DNA from 2 places in the Staphylococcus ursi genome. Region 2 is predicted to be linked to the other one. Evidence: riboswitches for the same ligand, from Rfam matches in the RefSeq annotation. Region 2 holds a riboswitch; the other holds the start of a gene.
The links. Region 2 has a riboswitch for S-adenosylmethionine ahead of GZH82_RS01705 (O-acetylhomoserine aminocarboxypropyltransferase/cysteine synthase family protein). Riboswitches for the same ligand answer to the same signal wherever they lie in the genome.
Positions count from the first base shown of each region.

Region 1 (8,014 bases), 370 kb from region 2:
GTTTATTTAACAAATGACGGTGCTAAATTAGAGCGTGCGTTAATGAACTTTATGATTACGATGCATACGACACAACACGGTTACCGCGAAATGATGGTGCCTCAATTAGTCAATGCTAAAGCGATGTACGGTACAGGACAATTACCTAAATTTGAAGAAGATTTATTTAAAGTAGAAAAAGAAGGCTTATACACAATTCCAACTGCAGAAGTACCTTTGACAAACTACTATAGAGACGAAATTGTACAGCCGGGTGTCTTACCAGCTAAGTTTACAGGTCAATCAGCATGTTTCAGAAGTGAAGCGGGATCAGCAGGCCGTGATACACGTGGTTTAATCCGTCTTCACCAATTCAATAAAGTTGAAATGGTACGTATCGAAAAACCTGAAGATTCATGGGACGCTTTAGAAGAAATGACATCAAATGCAGAAGCGATTCTTGAAGCATTGAACTTACCATACCGTCGCGTGATTTTATGTACAGGCGATATTGGTTTCGGTGCAAGTAAAACATATGACTTAGAAGTATGGTTACCAAGCTACAATGACTACAAAGAAATCAGCTCATGTTCAAACTGTGTAGACTTCCAAGCGCGTCGTGCAAATATCCGTTTCAAACGTGATAAAGATGCCAAACCTGAATACGCACATACGTTAAATGGCTCTGGTTTAGCAGTAGGTCGTACATTTGCGGCGATTGTAGAGAACTATCAAAATGAAGACGGTACGATTACGGTGCCTGAACCGTTAGTGCCATTCATGGGTGGACAAACTGTCATTAAACCTCTATAAGATGAAAATGAAGTTACGAACAATTAAATAAAGGTGAGTTGAAATCAAATCAGGAGCTCGTATTTTTAATATGCGAACTTCTGATTTTTTACGTCTGAAGAGGGCAAGGGAGGGTAAAAAGTAATAAAAGTAAAAAATAAGACATACCTCATCAATTGTTATCTCAATATTATTAAATCTATATAAACTCCTTTATAAAAGTGTTTTTACACGGTAGGTTAGGCTGAGGTACGTATGAGGTAAGACTGACTTGATAGCGTAATGAGATAAGTTGTACTATAATAAGAAAAATTTTCAAGGGGGTGAGTCTCAATGTCTTATACTACATTTAAACAAGGTATCCAAGATTGTCTCCCAACTGTACTAGGATATGCTGGGGTAGGCTTTTCATTTGGAATTGTAAGTGTCACATCAGGATTCAACATTTTAGAAATATTACTGCTCTCTTTACTCGTTTATGCAGGGGCAGCACAATTTATTATTATCGCACTCATTGCCGTACAGACACCGATTTGGGTCATTGTGCTCACTGCAATGATTGTCAATAGTCGTATGTTTTTATTAAGTATGACATTGGCGCCGAATTTCAAACATGATCATTTGATACATAGGGTAGGTGTAGGGTCTTTGTTAACGGATGAAACATTTGCTGTTGCTATCACGCCTTATTCGAAAGGGCACACGATTACATATCAGTGGATGTATGGCTTAAATTTATTGGCCTACTTATTTTGGGCATTGGTCACTGTGCTCGGGGGATTGTTAGGTGATTTCTTCCAACATCCAGAAGTATTTGGCTTAGACTATGCGATTACAGCGATGTTTATCTTTTTAGCAATTTCACAATTTGAGGGCATTACGAAATCGAAGTTACGTGTGTATCTCTACTTAGTTGCAATTGTTATTGTTATGATGTTACTACTCAGTTTGTTTTTGCCTTCATATTTAGCAATTTTACTTGCATCGACTTTAAGTGCGACGATAGGGATGGTGATTGACCGATGAGCATGTACGTATTTTGGACGATCTTTTTAGCAGGACTTGGCACTTTACTCATCAGAATCACCCCTTTTGTCATGATTTCGCGTATGGAACTGTCTGAAAAGGTGCTCAAGTGGCTGACGTTTATTCCGATTACTTTATTTACTGCATTAGTGGTGGATGGATTCATTCAGCAACAAGGAGGTGTGATGGGTTATACATTGAATTGGAACTTTATCATCGCGCTCATTCCGACACTTATCATTGCTTTTTGGACAAGGAGTTTAACGATAACAGTCATTGTCGGTATGGTCAGTGTGGCATTGTTGAGAACTATCGGATTATTCTAACAATCATTTGCATACGTGATAGGTTTGCGGTATGATTAAAGACACAACATAACTTTAATTAAAAATAAGCTTATTAAGAGAAGTTGAGGGATTTGGCCCAGTGACACTTCAGCAACCACTTATCGTTATAAGTACGGTGCTACAACCAACCACGTCATGTGGATGATAAGTTCATTTAAAAACTGACTTACGAACGTTGTATAGCCGTCAAAGGTTGTACAACTTTTTTAATTTTTAGAGGGAGGGCAGACTAAAATGGTGAATTATCACGTGGACACATTAGCATTAGGTGCATTTACGACAGAATCCGGTGAAACGATTGAAAATTTGAAACTTCGGTATGAGTATGTAGGTTATCCTGGCCAACCACTCGTCGTCGTATGTCATGCGTTGACAGGCAACCATCTCACTTATGGTACAGAAGACAATCCAGGGTGGTGGCGAGAGATTATTGATGGGGGGTATATGCCAGTTCATGATTATCAATTTCTAACATTTAATGTGATTGGTAGTCCATTTGGGTCGAGTTCTCGTTTAACAGATCCAAACTTCCCAAAAAAGCTCACAATGCGAGATATTGTGCGTGCCCTTGAGAAAGGCATCGAAGCGTTAGGTCATCAAAAAATCGACATTCTCATCGGTGGCTCATTAGGTGGCATGCAAGTGATGGAGCTCCTCTACAATCAAAAATTCGAAGTGAAAAAGGCTGTCATTTTAGCAGCTACTGAAAAAACGTCTTCTTATAGTCGGGCGTTTAATGAAATTGCGAGACAAGCTATTCATTTAGCAGGAGAAGAAGGGTTAAGTATCGCGCGGCAACTCGGCTTTTTAACGTACCGGTCCTCTAAAAGTTATGATGCGCGCTTCACACCTGATGAAGTAGTGTTATACCAAAAGCATCAAGGCGACAAATTTAAAGAACAGTTTGATTTGCAATGTTATTTAACACTCCTCGATGTATTAGATAGTCATGACATTCACCATGGTAGAGATGATGTCGCAAACGTATTCCAATCATTAGACACGAAAGTACTCACGCTCGGCTTTACAGATGACTTGCTGTATCCAGATGACCAAGTCGCTGCGTTAGGCTGTTATTTCAAATATCACCGCCATTTCTTTGTGCCTGATAATGTAGGTCATGATGGCTTTTTATTGAATTTTAACGATTGGGCACCGTACCTTTATCATTTCCTAAAAGTTTCACGATTTAGACGCTAACTTTAGACGAAAACGTTACCTTTTTGTTATAATTGCGTCAACTAAGAATACTAGACAAGAAGCTATATTTTAGGGATAATAGCTAAAATATAGCTTTTCTAATGTGTTTAAGAAAAGTGACGTTTTGTAATTCAATTGTAAGACGCGTGAAATCATGTGGCGCAAATTGTATTCATATTACAAAGCCTGTAAAATAGAATTTATAGACTATAATAGTTTGGAAGTGGCGTCTTTGTTTTCGAAAATTAATCCTAAAGCAACCCTAATCAGCATTGTGGCGTTGTTAGCGGTGACTTTAGTTATACATGTTATGCCTGGATTAGCAATTATTTTGGCATGCTTTAGTTTAATCCCAGGTATCGTTTTATGGTACCAATCTAAGCATTCGTTTGGCTTAGTCGCACTCATCGCGATAATTCTCTCAACGCTCACAGGCAACGTTTTTGTGATGACATTTTTAATCATTATTTTAGTTTTAAGTATGGTTATTAGTCAGTTATTAGTCCAACGTGCTTCTAAAGAGCGCATCTTATATTCAGTGACATTCGTGGCAAGTGTTTTAACATTAAGTGCGATAATGATTTTACAAACTTTGAAAAAAATCCCGTATGCTGATGACTTATTGCAACCGTATCGTGCAATTGTGCATCAAACTGCAGAGTTAGAAAATTTGGATCAACAAGCACAAGAGATTTTAAACAATTCGCTTCAACAACTCGCAATACAGTTGCCGGGGATGATTGTAGTAGCGATTGCAATTTATGCTATCATCACATTGCTCATCATTTTCCCGATTTTACGTAAGTTCAAAGTGGCAACACCTGTATTTCGCCCACTTTTTTTCTGGCAAATGAAGCGTTCAGTTTTCATTATGTATGCATTGGCATTATTAACAACGATTACAACACAACCTGCCACTACGCCGAATAGCATTGGCATTAATTTCCAAATCGTTTTAGGTTTCTTATTGGTTATTCAAGGTTTAAGTTTTATTCATTTCTTTGCATCTATTAAAAAAATGCCCGGCGCGTTAAAAGTGATTTTAGTGATTGTCGGTGTGCTATTTTATCCAATGACACGCCTTATTGGTTTACTCGATTTGGGATTGAATTTAAAACGTATGATAAAAAATGATAAGAGGTGACAAGATGAATCGTCATTCAATGAAGAAAGCGTTGATCGTACCTTTCTTAGTGATTACCGTTACAGCAATCATCATTGTAGGTCTATCCTTTTTCTTTAATCAGTGGCTTGCGTTTATCGCTGCTATTCTGTTATTTGTCATGCTCATTATCAGTATCTTTATTTTTAGACGTTTCTATCGTTATTTAGATCGTTATTTAGATGATTTGAGTGGCAAAATATCAGTAGGTAGTGATCGTGCAGTTAAGACGATGCCACTAGGTTTAATTGTGTTAAATGAAAATGATCAAATTGAGTGGGTCAACCCTTTCATGTCAGAACGGATTGAAAGGAATGTTATTTCAGATCCGATCAATGAAGTGTACCCGAATATTTTAAAGCAACTCGAAAAAGCGAAAGAAATTGAAATAGCAGATGGTGCTTACGCCTATCGCGTCCGTTATTCAGAAAAAGAACATATTTTGTATTTTATAGATATTACGGAAGAAGCAACCATCCAACAAGCGTACGATGATCAACAGCCGATTATTGCGACACTTTTTTTAGATAACTATGATGAAATTACGCAAAATATGAACGATACGCAACGTTCTGAAATCAACTCGATGGTGACACGTGTCATTAGTCGTTGGGCACAAGAACATAATGTGTATTTCAAGCGTTACAGTTCTGATCAATTTATCGCATACTTGAATCGTCGTATTTTACGTGAATTAGAAGAGACAAAGTTTGATATTTTAAGCCAGCTTCGTGAAAAAAGTGTCGGTTATCGTACACAACTCACTTTAAGTATTGGTGTAGGTGAAGGCTCAGAAAACTTAATTGACTTAGGTGAATTGTCACAATCAGGTCTTGATCTCGCATTAGGCCGTGGTGGTGACCAAGTTGCGATTAAAAATATGAATGGCAACGTACGTTTTTACGGCGGTAAGACTGACCCGATGGAAAAACGTACCCGTGTAAGAGCGCGTGTGATTTCCCATGCATTGAAAGACATTTTGTTAGAAGGCGACAAAGTCATCGTTATGGGACATAAACGTCCAGACTTAGATGCGATTGGTGCGGCGATTGGTGTGACTCGATTTGCGATGATGAACAACTTGGAAGCGTACATCGTGTTAAATGAATCTGACATCGATCCTACATTACGTCGTGTGATGGATGAAATCGATGAAAAACCAGAATTGAAAGAGCGTTTTGTGACGTCCGATGATGCATGGAATATGATGACATCTCGTACAACACTTGTCGTCGTAGATACGCATAAACCGGAAATGGTTATTGATGAGAACATTTTAAATAAAGCCAATCGTAAAGTGGTTATTGATCATCACCGTCGTGGCGAAAGCTTTATTTCAAGTCCGTTACTCGTCTACATGGAGCCATATGCAAGCTCTACCGCAGAACTTGTGACAGAGCTACTCGAGTATCAACCGACTGAACAACGCTTAACACGCTTAGAATCAACTGTAATGTATGCAGGTATCATCGTCGATACACGTAACTTTACATTGCGTACAGGCTCTCGTACATTTGATGCAGCAAGTTATCTCCGTGCGCACGGGGCTGATACAATCTTGACGCAACATTTCTTAAAAGATGATATTGAGACGTATATTAACCGTTCAGAGTTGATTCGTACGGTGAAATTACAAGAGAATGGTATCGCAATCGCACATGGTCCGGATGACAAAATCTACCATCCTGTGACCGTGGCCCAAGCAGCCGATGAATTGTTGAGTCTCGATGGTGTCGAAGCGGCGTATGTCGTTGCGCGTCGTGAAGAAAATCTCGTCGGTATGTCTGCCCGCTCACTCGGCGAATTCAACGTCCAACTCACTATGGAAGCATTGGGCGGTGGCGGTCATCTCACAAACGCTGCAACACAACTAGAGGGCGTGAGTGTTGAAGCGGCTATCGAAAAATTACAACAAGCGATTAATGAACAATTGGATAGGAGTGACGAATCATGAAAGTGATTTTTACACAAGATGTTAAAGGTAAAGGGAAACAAGGTGAAGTTAAAGACGTACCAGTGGGTTATGCGAACAACTTCTTAATCAAAAATGGTTATGCTGTTGAAGCAACACCAGGGAACTTGAAACAATTAGAACAAAAAAATAAACGTATTGAAAAAGACAAACAACAAGAGCTTGAAGATGCGAAAGCGTTGAAAGAGCGTTTAGCAGAGCTTGAAGTTGAAGTCAAAGCGAAATCTGGTGAAGGCGGTAAATTGTTCGGTTCTATTATTACGAAACAAATCGCTGAAGCATTGAAAGCGCAACATGATATTAAGATTGATAAACGTAAAATGGAATTGCCACACGGTATTCATGCGTTAGGTTATACCAATGTGCCTGTGAAGCTTCATAAAGAGGTTGAAGGTACGATTCGTGTGCATACTGTAGAGCAATAATGATAAGGTTGTGAGGAAAGCTGGTGCAGAGGTCACCGGCTTTTTTCATTACACATTTGTAATATCATAGAGAAAAAGAGTTTAAAAGGATTTGATAAGATGGAAAATATAGAAAAAGAGTTAAAAAGATATGTGTGGGTTTATATCATATCCATGATTCCAATGTTTTTCATTATCAATGTTTTACCTAAAGACAATCTTTTTGAAATAATAATGTCTCTTATTATTGTTATGCTATCTTCTATTGGATTATCCACGGTTATTATTTACATCTTATATTAGAGAAAGAAAAGGAAGTAATAAAAATTATGATGAGTATGTTAATTCATGAATCTCAAGACATGTGAGTATAGAAGCGAGATGCATTTGTGAACATGCTTAATCGTGTATTGTGATTCGGTTTAGGTTATTATAGAATATGTTAAGTATATGTCATGAAAGTGAGGAGGTCATTGGCATGGATGAAATGTATGAACATAATCGAATGCCACACAGTCATGAGGCGGAACAATCTGTACTGGGGGCGATTTTTCTCGACCCAGAATTGATGTCGTCCACGCAAGAAATTTTGTTGCCTGAATCATTTTATCGTGGTGCGCATCAGCATATTTTCCGTGCGATGATGGACCTGAATGAAGATGGCAAAGATATTGATATTGTGACTGTTTTGGATCGACTCACACAAGAAGGGGTCGTGAATGAAGCGGGAGGTCCCCAATATCTTGCTGAAATTACATCGAATGTACCGACAACGCGAAATATTCAATACTACACAGACGTGGTGTTCAAAAATGCAGTCAAACGCAAGCTGATTCACACTGCGGATAGTATTGCGAATGATGGCTATAATGATGAATTAGATTTAGATACCGTGCTGAACGATGCAGAACGTCGTATTTTGGAGCTGTCTTCTACGCGTGAGAGTGATGGTTTTAAAGATATTCGTGATGTATTGGGGCAAGTTTACGATAATGCGGAACAATTGGATCAAAATAGTGGTCAAACGCCAGGGATTCCAACAGGCTACCGTGATCTAGACCAGATGACAGCAGGCTTTAACCGTAATGATCTCATTATTTTAGCGGCACGACCTTCTGTGGGTAAGACTGCC
Region 1 covers NZ_CP048279.1:13,475-21,488, forward strand. Annotated here, with positions in the region: gene serS (serine--tRNA ligase) at 1-792, shown strand, start outside; gene GZH82_RS00055 (AzlC family ABC transporter permease) at 1,105-1,797, shown strand; gene GZH82_RS00060 (AzlD domain-containing protein) at 1,794-2,123, shown strand; SAM riboswitch class I at 2,191-2,295, shown strand; gene metX (homoserine O-acetyltransferase MetX) at 2,379-3,344, shown strand; gene GZH82_RS00070 (DUF2232 domain-containing protein) at 3,655-4,488, shown strand; gene GZH82_RS00075 (DHH family phosphoesterase) at 4,493-6,460, shown strand; gene rplI (50S ribosomal protein L9) at 6,457-6,903, shown strand; gene GZH82_RS14010 (DUF6007 family protein) at 7,057-7,185, shown strand; gene dnaB (replicative DNA helicase) at 7,361-8,014, shown strand, end outside.
Region 1: it holds a riboswitch for S-adenosylmethionine, as region 2 does, so the genes downstream of both, metX (homoserine O-acetyltransferase MetX) here and GZH82_RS01705 (O-acetylhomoserine aminocarboxypropyltransferase/cysteine synthase family protein) in region 2, are expected to answer to the same signal.

Region 2 (8,014 bases):
TATGACAAGCAAATGGAAATTTATGGTGACAGAAAAAGTTATTCAAAGACCGACCACGATGCGACCTTCATGAGAATGAAAGATGATCATATGAGAAACGGCCAATTGAAACCGGGTTATAACCTACAAATCGCAACCCATAATCAATTCGTTTTAGCTTTTGGTGTTTACAGTTATCCAGGTGATACAAGAACGCTCGAACCATTTTTAAAATCCATCCACAATTTATATGGTGACATTCCAGAGTATATTGTGGCAGATGCGGGTTACGGAAGTGAATACAACTATACCATGATACTCGATGAATTTGAGAAAACACCTTTAATCACTTATAGTATGTATCTCAAAGAGAAGCAGCGCAAATATAAAAACAATCCATTGATTACTGCTAACTGGGAATACCGTGAGATAGATGATTACTATATATGTCCTAACAAAAAGGAATTACATTTCCAAAGTTACAGAAAGAAAAGAGATGGATACGGTATTCAAAGAGATTTTAAATTATATGCATGTGAAGCGTGTGTGGGCTGTCCATTACGAAGTCAATGTATGAAGCAAAGTACGAACCCCAACACAAATAAACGCTTATTTAAAAATTTAACTTGGGACTATTTTAAAGCCTTCACAAATCAACAGCTTTCAGATCCAAAGACGAAACACATTTATCAAAAGAGAAAGATAGATGTTGAATCAACTTTTGGAAATCTGAAGGCTAATTTGGGTTTCCAAAGATTATCGGTTCGCACAAAATCAAAGGTTGAGTGTGAACTTGGCATCGCACTCATGGCAGTGAATATACGAAAACTAGCTAAAATAAGTGTTCGTTTTCGTTCGTTAATAAGAAAAAAGCCGTCAAATTCTAAAAAAATGAATTTTGACGTCTTTTTCTTAAAGGAGCTGAAGTCTATGTCCCAGCCCCTTTCCTACGATTTGTCAAGGGTTCAATAAGTGAAATTGACATTACTGAACTAGACCGTCCAATTTTTACTTTTTTGAATAAGGTGTTATGATGTATATGATTATGTGGTTTCGTTAGTGTGGTGCTTTCTGATAATCATATAATTTATCATTGACTATCAAGTAGTGAATGGTCTTTAATAAGCGATTGATACTCGCTATTACGGCAGTCTTGTGGGGTTTCCCATGAGGCTGCTCTCTTAATTTATAATAATAATCCACAATATGGCTTTGATAATGATTTCTTCCCCTAAGAATGTTCATAGTGATTAAATACAATAAACGCCTTGCTTTTTTATTTCCTCTTTTATTAATCGTATCTCGACTCTTTGAAGTTCCTGATTGGTAACGTTTAATATCAATGCCTACAAATGCATTCAGTTGTTTATTTGTTTTGAATTCTCTAATATCTCCAAGTTCCCCAATAAGCAATGTAGCTGTGAGTTCTCCGATGCCAGGAATTGAAATAATATTTTCAAACTCAGTTGTATTTTTAGCTAAATCAATCATTTCCTGATTAAATGCTTTCATTTCTTCTATCCCAATAAGCAGTTTGTCGCATAAGTATTGGACTTTTTGTAGGAGGAAAGAAGACTTGCGCACATTCGGAAAACTATTATTCTTTATTTCAATTAATTTTTTGGCATACTTGTGCGCTTTTTTAATTGAAATGCCTTTATCAGTTGAATGAAGTACTTTTTCCACCAATTCATCATGAGTCAAAATACTTACATAATCAGGATGAGGAAATGCTTTAGCTATATTTAATGCGATTTTTGAATATCTGTTAGTAAATAACTTTTCTAACCCTGGAAATGTTTGATGTAGTGTTTCGACTAACTCAACTTTGAGACAATTTTGGTTGATCTCCATTTCTAAGTGAAAGCGCGCACGTTCTCTCAGTTCAAAGTAGATCTCTTCAGGATGACGTTGTACCTTTGAATCTTTCATTCTAAAGGCAAGAAGTGCGAGTTTATGTGCGTCTGACTTATCTGTTTTCCATGATCTTAACGAATTTGTTTTAAACTTGGCTTCTAGGGGGTTCATTTCTAAGTAATTTATTTTGTGAATTTCACAAAAGTGTTTCATACCTCTTGAATAAACACCTGTTGATTCAAAGAGGATAAACAGGGAATCAAGATGCTTGATATAATTTTTAAGATAACGATAGCCATTTTGATTATTTTGAATGACCAATTCTTTAACGAAAACTTCATCCTTATAATGTGCGACCACACTTTCTGACTTACTGATATCAATACCAAAACAGTTAATAAAAATCATACCTTTCTCTATTGAATTGAGAAGATTTTAACTTTACTTAGCCTTTTTCATTTCATTTTCCTATACACGGTTTCTAAAACCCAACATACTTCAATCGAATTTCAAAAGGAGAGTAAAGCTGATCAGTTTACATTACGGATTCAAAGATCCAAGGGACTGCGCGATCTACTTCTCTCTACAACTATAAAAAATAGCTGTGAAGAAATCTATCGTCATAAATTTCTTCACAGCTAATCTTAGTATGTTTTAATGGTGCGGCTACGACTACTTTCAATTTGTCTTAGCTTTTTAAAATGAGATCATACTGAGTGACATCCTCTATATACCTACCATATTTTAAAATTCACCCAAAACATATCCAAAGATAATACACACTATTTAACTAAAATCAGTGGTACGATGAAGTTATTTTTGACACCTTCTATCTCACAATACTTTGTTCACATAATGTTTGAAAAGAACTGACAAATTCGTAAATCTGTCAGTTATCATTTGAAAACACTATATATGGTGTTTATGATTGTGTATAGATACTATATATAGAAAAGAGTGATATTTTGACACAACTAGAAAAAGAATTAACTGGTTTAATGACAAAAGATCCTACAATAGTAAATGAAAATGCAAACAAGGATAGTGAAACGTTTTCAACAATGCGTGATTTGACTGCAGGGGTAGTCTCAAAATCGTATGCTTTAGATTATTTATTGCCCAAACATGTGGCAGAGGCACATCGAAAAGGGGAAATACATTTTCATGATTTAGATTATCACCCATTTCAGCCATTGACGAATTGTTGTTTAATCGATGCCAAAGGAATGTTGGCGCAAGGCTTTCAAATTGGTAACGCGCAAGTCACATCTCCTAAATCGATACAAACAGCAGCCGCACAACTCGTTCAAATTATTGCGAACGTATCAAGTAGCCAATACGGGGGGTGCACGATTGATCGAGTGGACGAATTATTAAGTACATATGCGAAATATAACGAGCAAAAACATCGTGGTATTGCGCAACAATTTGTAGACGAAGCGCACATTGAAACTTATGTCGATCAACGTGTGACACAAGATATTAGTGATGCGATTGAAAGTCTAGAATATGAAATTAACACATTATATACTTCAAATGGTCAGACTCCTTTTGTAACTTTAGGATTTGGTTTGGGTACGGATAAACTCAGCCGTAAAGTTCAAACAGCCATTTTAAAAACACGTATTAAAGGTTTAGGTAAAGATCGAATCACTGCAATTTTTCCTAAACTTGTCTTCTCAATTAAAAAAGGAACGAATCTGTCACCGTCAGATCCTAACTATGACATTAAGCAGCTCGCATTAAAATGTTCGATGAAGCGCATGTATCCAGATATTTTAAATTACGACAAAACCGTAGAATTGTTAGGTGACTTTAAAGCACCTATGGGATGTCGCTCATTTTTACCGGCTTGGCAAAATGAAAAGGGTGAATATGAAAATAGTGGCCGCTGTAATTTAGGTGTCGTTACTTTAAACGTACCACGCATTGCGATTGAATCAGAAGGCGATATTGAACATTTTTGGATTTTATTTGACGAACGCATGCAAGTGCTCCACGATGCTTTAGCTTATCGTATTGAACGTGTCAAGGAGGCAGTGCCAAATAATGCACCAATTTTATACAAACGCGGTGCTTTTAAATATCGTCTTGATGAAAACGATTCGGTGGATGCTTTATTTAATAAGCAACGTGCGACAGTCTCTATGGGTTATATTGGACTTTATGAAGCGGCTACAGTATTTTTCGGACCAAATTGGGAAACAAATCCTGATGCCAAAGCGTTCACACTTGAAATCTTAAAACGCATGCAAGCTTATCAATATAGTTGGACTGAAGCCCATGACATTTGGTTTAGTATTTATAGCACGCCAAGTGAGTCTTTGACAGATCGTTTTTGTCGTTTAGACTATGAGGCGTTTGGTTCGATTCCTGACATTACAGATAAAGGTTATTATCAAAACTCTTTTCATTACGATGTGCGTAAAGACGTGACACCGTTCGAAAAATTAGATTTTGAAAAAGATTATCCGTATTTTGCAAGTGGGGGATACATTCATTATTGTGAATACCCTAAATTAGATCATAATGTGAAAGCGCTTGAAGCAGTGTGGGATTACGCATACAACCGCGTAAGTTATCTAGGTACAAATATTCCAATTGATCGTTGCTATGAATGTGGTTTTGAAGGCGACTTTGAAACGACTGAAAAAGGTTATAGTTGCCCACATTGCGGAAACCATAATCCTGAAACAGTCGATGTTGTTAAACGGACATGCGGTTATTTAGGTAATCCTGTGCAACGTCCTATGATTGAAGGGCGTCATAAAGAAATGTGCGCGCGTGTGAAACATATGAAAGCGAATCCCTCATGATTGCACAAAAAATTAAAAAAGGTGCAGGTTATATCGCTAAAATCGAATACCAAAGCTTCGTCGATGGAGAAGGCGTACGTTGTAGCGTTTATGTTTCAGGATGTCCATTTTTATGTGAAGGTTGCTATAATGTTGCAGCCCAGAACTTTCGATATGGTGAACGGGCAACGGAAACATTGATATCGGAAGTGTTAGATGCGTGTGCGCCGGAATACATTTCAGGATTAAGTATTTTAGGAGGCGAACCTTTTTGTAACTTAGATATCGTTATCCCATTAGTACATGCTTTTCGAGAACGCTACGGCAGCCGGAAATCAATTTGGGTTTGGACAGGCTTTTTATTTGAGTATTTATGGTTTGCACATGATGAACGGACCGCGTTATTAAAACAAGTTGATGTCATTGTAGACGGCATGTTCATTCAAAAATTATATCAACCTAATTTGCCCTATAAAGGGTCATTAAATCAACGTGTCATTGATGTCCATCAATTTATTAAAACCGAGATGATGAGCCAGTCGATTTACATTGAATAAACAGGTTGCGTGTTGATTCCCACAAATATGATTTTTTCAAATTTTTGCAATTTGCAAGAAAATTCGGATTTGTGTATTGACATCGCTAGGAATGTTAGATAGACTTGTTGTATCATTAAAAGCCAATAAAACACCCGCACGGTTATTGCATTGGCCGTTCTATTTGCGCGATACATCTTGCATTTTAACAATTGAATCATACTTATCAAGATTGGTGGAGGGACAGGCCCTTTGAAACCAGGCAACCTATTCAGTTAGGTGCTAATTCCTGCAGGTGATTTTACCTGAGAGATAAGTCTTCTAGTAAAAGTCTATCTTTATCAGGTAGGCTTTTATTTTTTTATTATTAGGGGGAATGTCAAATGACAAGTGATTTTAAATTTGAAACGTTGCAATTGCACTCAGGACAAGAAGTCGACGAAAGTAGCCATTCACGTGCTTTACCGATTTACCAAACGACATCTTTTACTTTTGATGATACGGCACATGCGGCGAATTTATTCGGCTTAGATGAACTTGGAAATATTTATACACGTCTGATGAATCCTACGACGAACGTTCTTGAAACACGTGTGGCTGAACTTGAAGGGGGTGTCGCTGGTGTAGCGGTTGCTTCAGGTATGGCAGCTATCACGTATGCGATTCAAGCTGTCGCGCAGAAGGGTGATCATATCGTAGCAAGTTCTACATTATATGGCGGGACACATACACTTTTCACACATACGTTACCGAAATATGGGATTGATGTCACATTAGTAGATACGAAAGAAGTCAGTCATATAAAAAATGCGCTTCAAGACAATACGAAGGCATTATTTGTAGAAACCATTGGGAATCCAGAAGGCAATATTGAGGATTTCGATGCACTTGTAGCAATTACAAAAGCACAAGGTATACCACTTATTGTTGATAATACATTCGCGACGCCTTATCTTTTTCGTCCGATTGAATATGGGGCGAACATTGTTGTTCACTCTGCGACCAAATTTATTGGTGGGCACGGAACTTCAATGGGTGGTGTCATTGTTGATGCAGGTAACTTTAATTGGGATAATGGCAAGTTTCCAGGATTAAGTGAACCCGATCCGTCTTATCACGGTTTAGTGTTCAGTGAAAAATTTGGAGAAGCCGCACTTGCTTTTAAAATTCGTACAACAATTTTAAGAGATACAGGAGCAGCGATCTCACCGTTCAATGCATTTTTACTAACGCAAGGCTTAGAGACGCTTTCATTACGGTTAGAACGTCATGTGGAAAATGCTGAAAAAGTTGCACAATATCTTGAAAAGCATGACAAAGTCGCATGGGTTAAATATGCTGGCTTACCGACGAGTGAATATTACGACTTGAAAGAGAAGTATTTACCAAAAGGCGCAAGTTCCATCTTTACCTTTGGTGTCAAAGGTGGATACGAAGCCGGCAAAAAATTTATTGAAGGCTTAGAATTATTTTCTTTATTAGCGAATGTAGGAGACGCAAAGTCACTTGTTATTCATCCCGCATCCACGACGCATCAACAATTGACGGAATCAGAACAAACAGCAGCAGGTATTGCCCCTGAGACGATTCGTCTTTCGATCGGCCTTGAGCATATCGATGATATTATTGCGGATTTGGAAAAAGGCTTTGCCAAAATTTAACTTGTAAGCGTCACACAAAATGAAAATAAAGGGAAATTCATGATCCGATAGATTGAAATGAACGCTTTTAAATCGTAAAACATCATATGAAAAATGTAGTTGTTCTATCGGTCATTGTTTTACCTTTCATTAATTAAAAAACACCCCATGAATGTACATCATCGTCTTATCAAGAGAGATGGAGGGACTGGCCCGATGAAATCTCGGCAACAGGAATTAATTCACTGTGCCAATTCCAGTAGCGCAATTGCTAGAAGATAAGTCAACTTTCACTATGCCTTATCTTCCTATTTTTTAGGAGGTAATGTTCATGACACGAAAACAAATTCATTTTAACGGATTCGTCCAAAATTCTCCCTCTCCGCATGCTTCAGGTTTATGGAAACACCCAAAAGATAAAGGAGCGACACACCACAATTTAAAATATTGGACGGATATTGCTCAAACTTTAGAGCGTGGTTTATTTGATGGTATTTTTATTGCTGATGTGTTGGGGACTTATAGTGTTTACAACCAGTCCCATGACGCCGCAGTGAAACATGCCGTTCAACTCCCCGCACACGATCCTATTCCGCTCGTTTCTGCCATTGCAGCGGTAACTGAGCATATTGGTATTGCACCTACTGTCTCTACTACCTATGCACAGCCATATAAATTGGCACGTCAATTATCTACACTCGATCATCTGACCAATGGCCGATTAGGTTGGAATGTTGTAACGTCTTATTTAGAAAGCGAGGCAGTGAACTTAGGCTTAAAAGAGCGCTTGCCTAAAGCGTTGCGTTACAACCGTGCAGACGAATTTTTGCAAGTGAGCTATCAGTTGTGGGAAGACAGTTGGGAAGACGATGCGGTTGTTAAAGCACGTGAGATAGACACGTATGCTGATCCTTCTAAAGTTCATGCGATTCATCATAAAGGTACATTTTTCGATATACCCGGACCGCATCTTGTAGAGCCTTCTCCTCAAAGAACGCCTGTCTTATTTCAAGCAGGTGCCTCCGAAAAAGGCAAAACATTTGCTGCAAAGCATGCAGAGGCTGTGTTTACAAAACATACCTCTATTGAATCGTTGCGAGCGTATGTCACAGACATTCGGACAAGGGCACAACAATTTGGCCGTAATGGAGAAGATATACTTGTTTTTCCAATGGTTTTACCTATTATCGGTGAAACTGAAGCAGAG
Region 2 covers NZ_CP048279.1:380,851-388,864, forward strand. Annotated here, with positions in the region: gene GZH82_RS01685 (IS1182 family transposase) at 1-951, shown strand, start outside; gene GZH82_RS01690 (IS110 family RNA-guided transposase) at 1,036-2,235, opposite strand; gene nrdD (anaerobic ribonucleoside-triphosphate reductase) at 2,835-4,652, shown strand; gene nrdG (anaerobic ribonucleoside-triphosphate reductase activating protein) at 4,649-5,188, shown strand; SAM riboswitch class I at 5,388-5,486, shown strand; gene GZH82_RS01705 (O-acetylhomoserine aminocarboxypropyltransferase/cysteine synthase family protein) at 5,551-6,828, shown strand; SAM riboswitch class I at 6,992-7,092, shown strand; gene GZH82_RS01710 (LLM class flavin-dependent oxidoreductase) at 7,139-8,014, shown strand, end outside.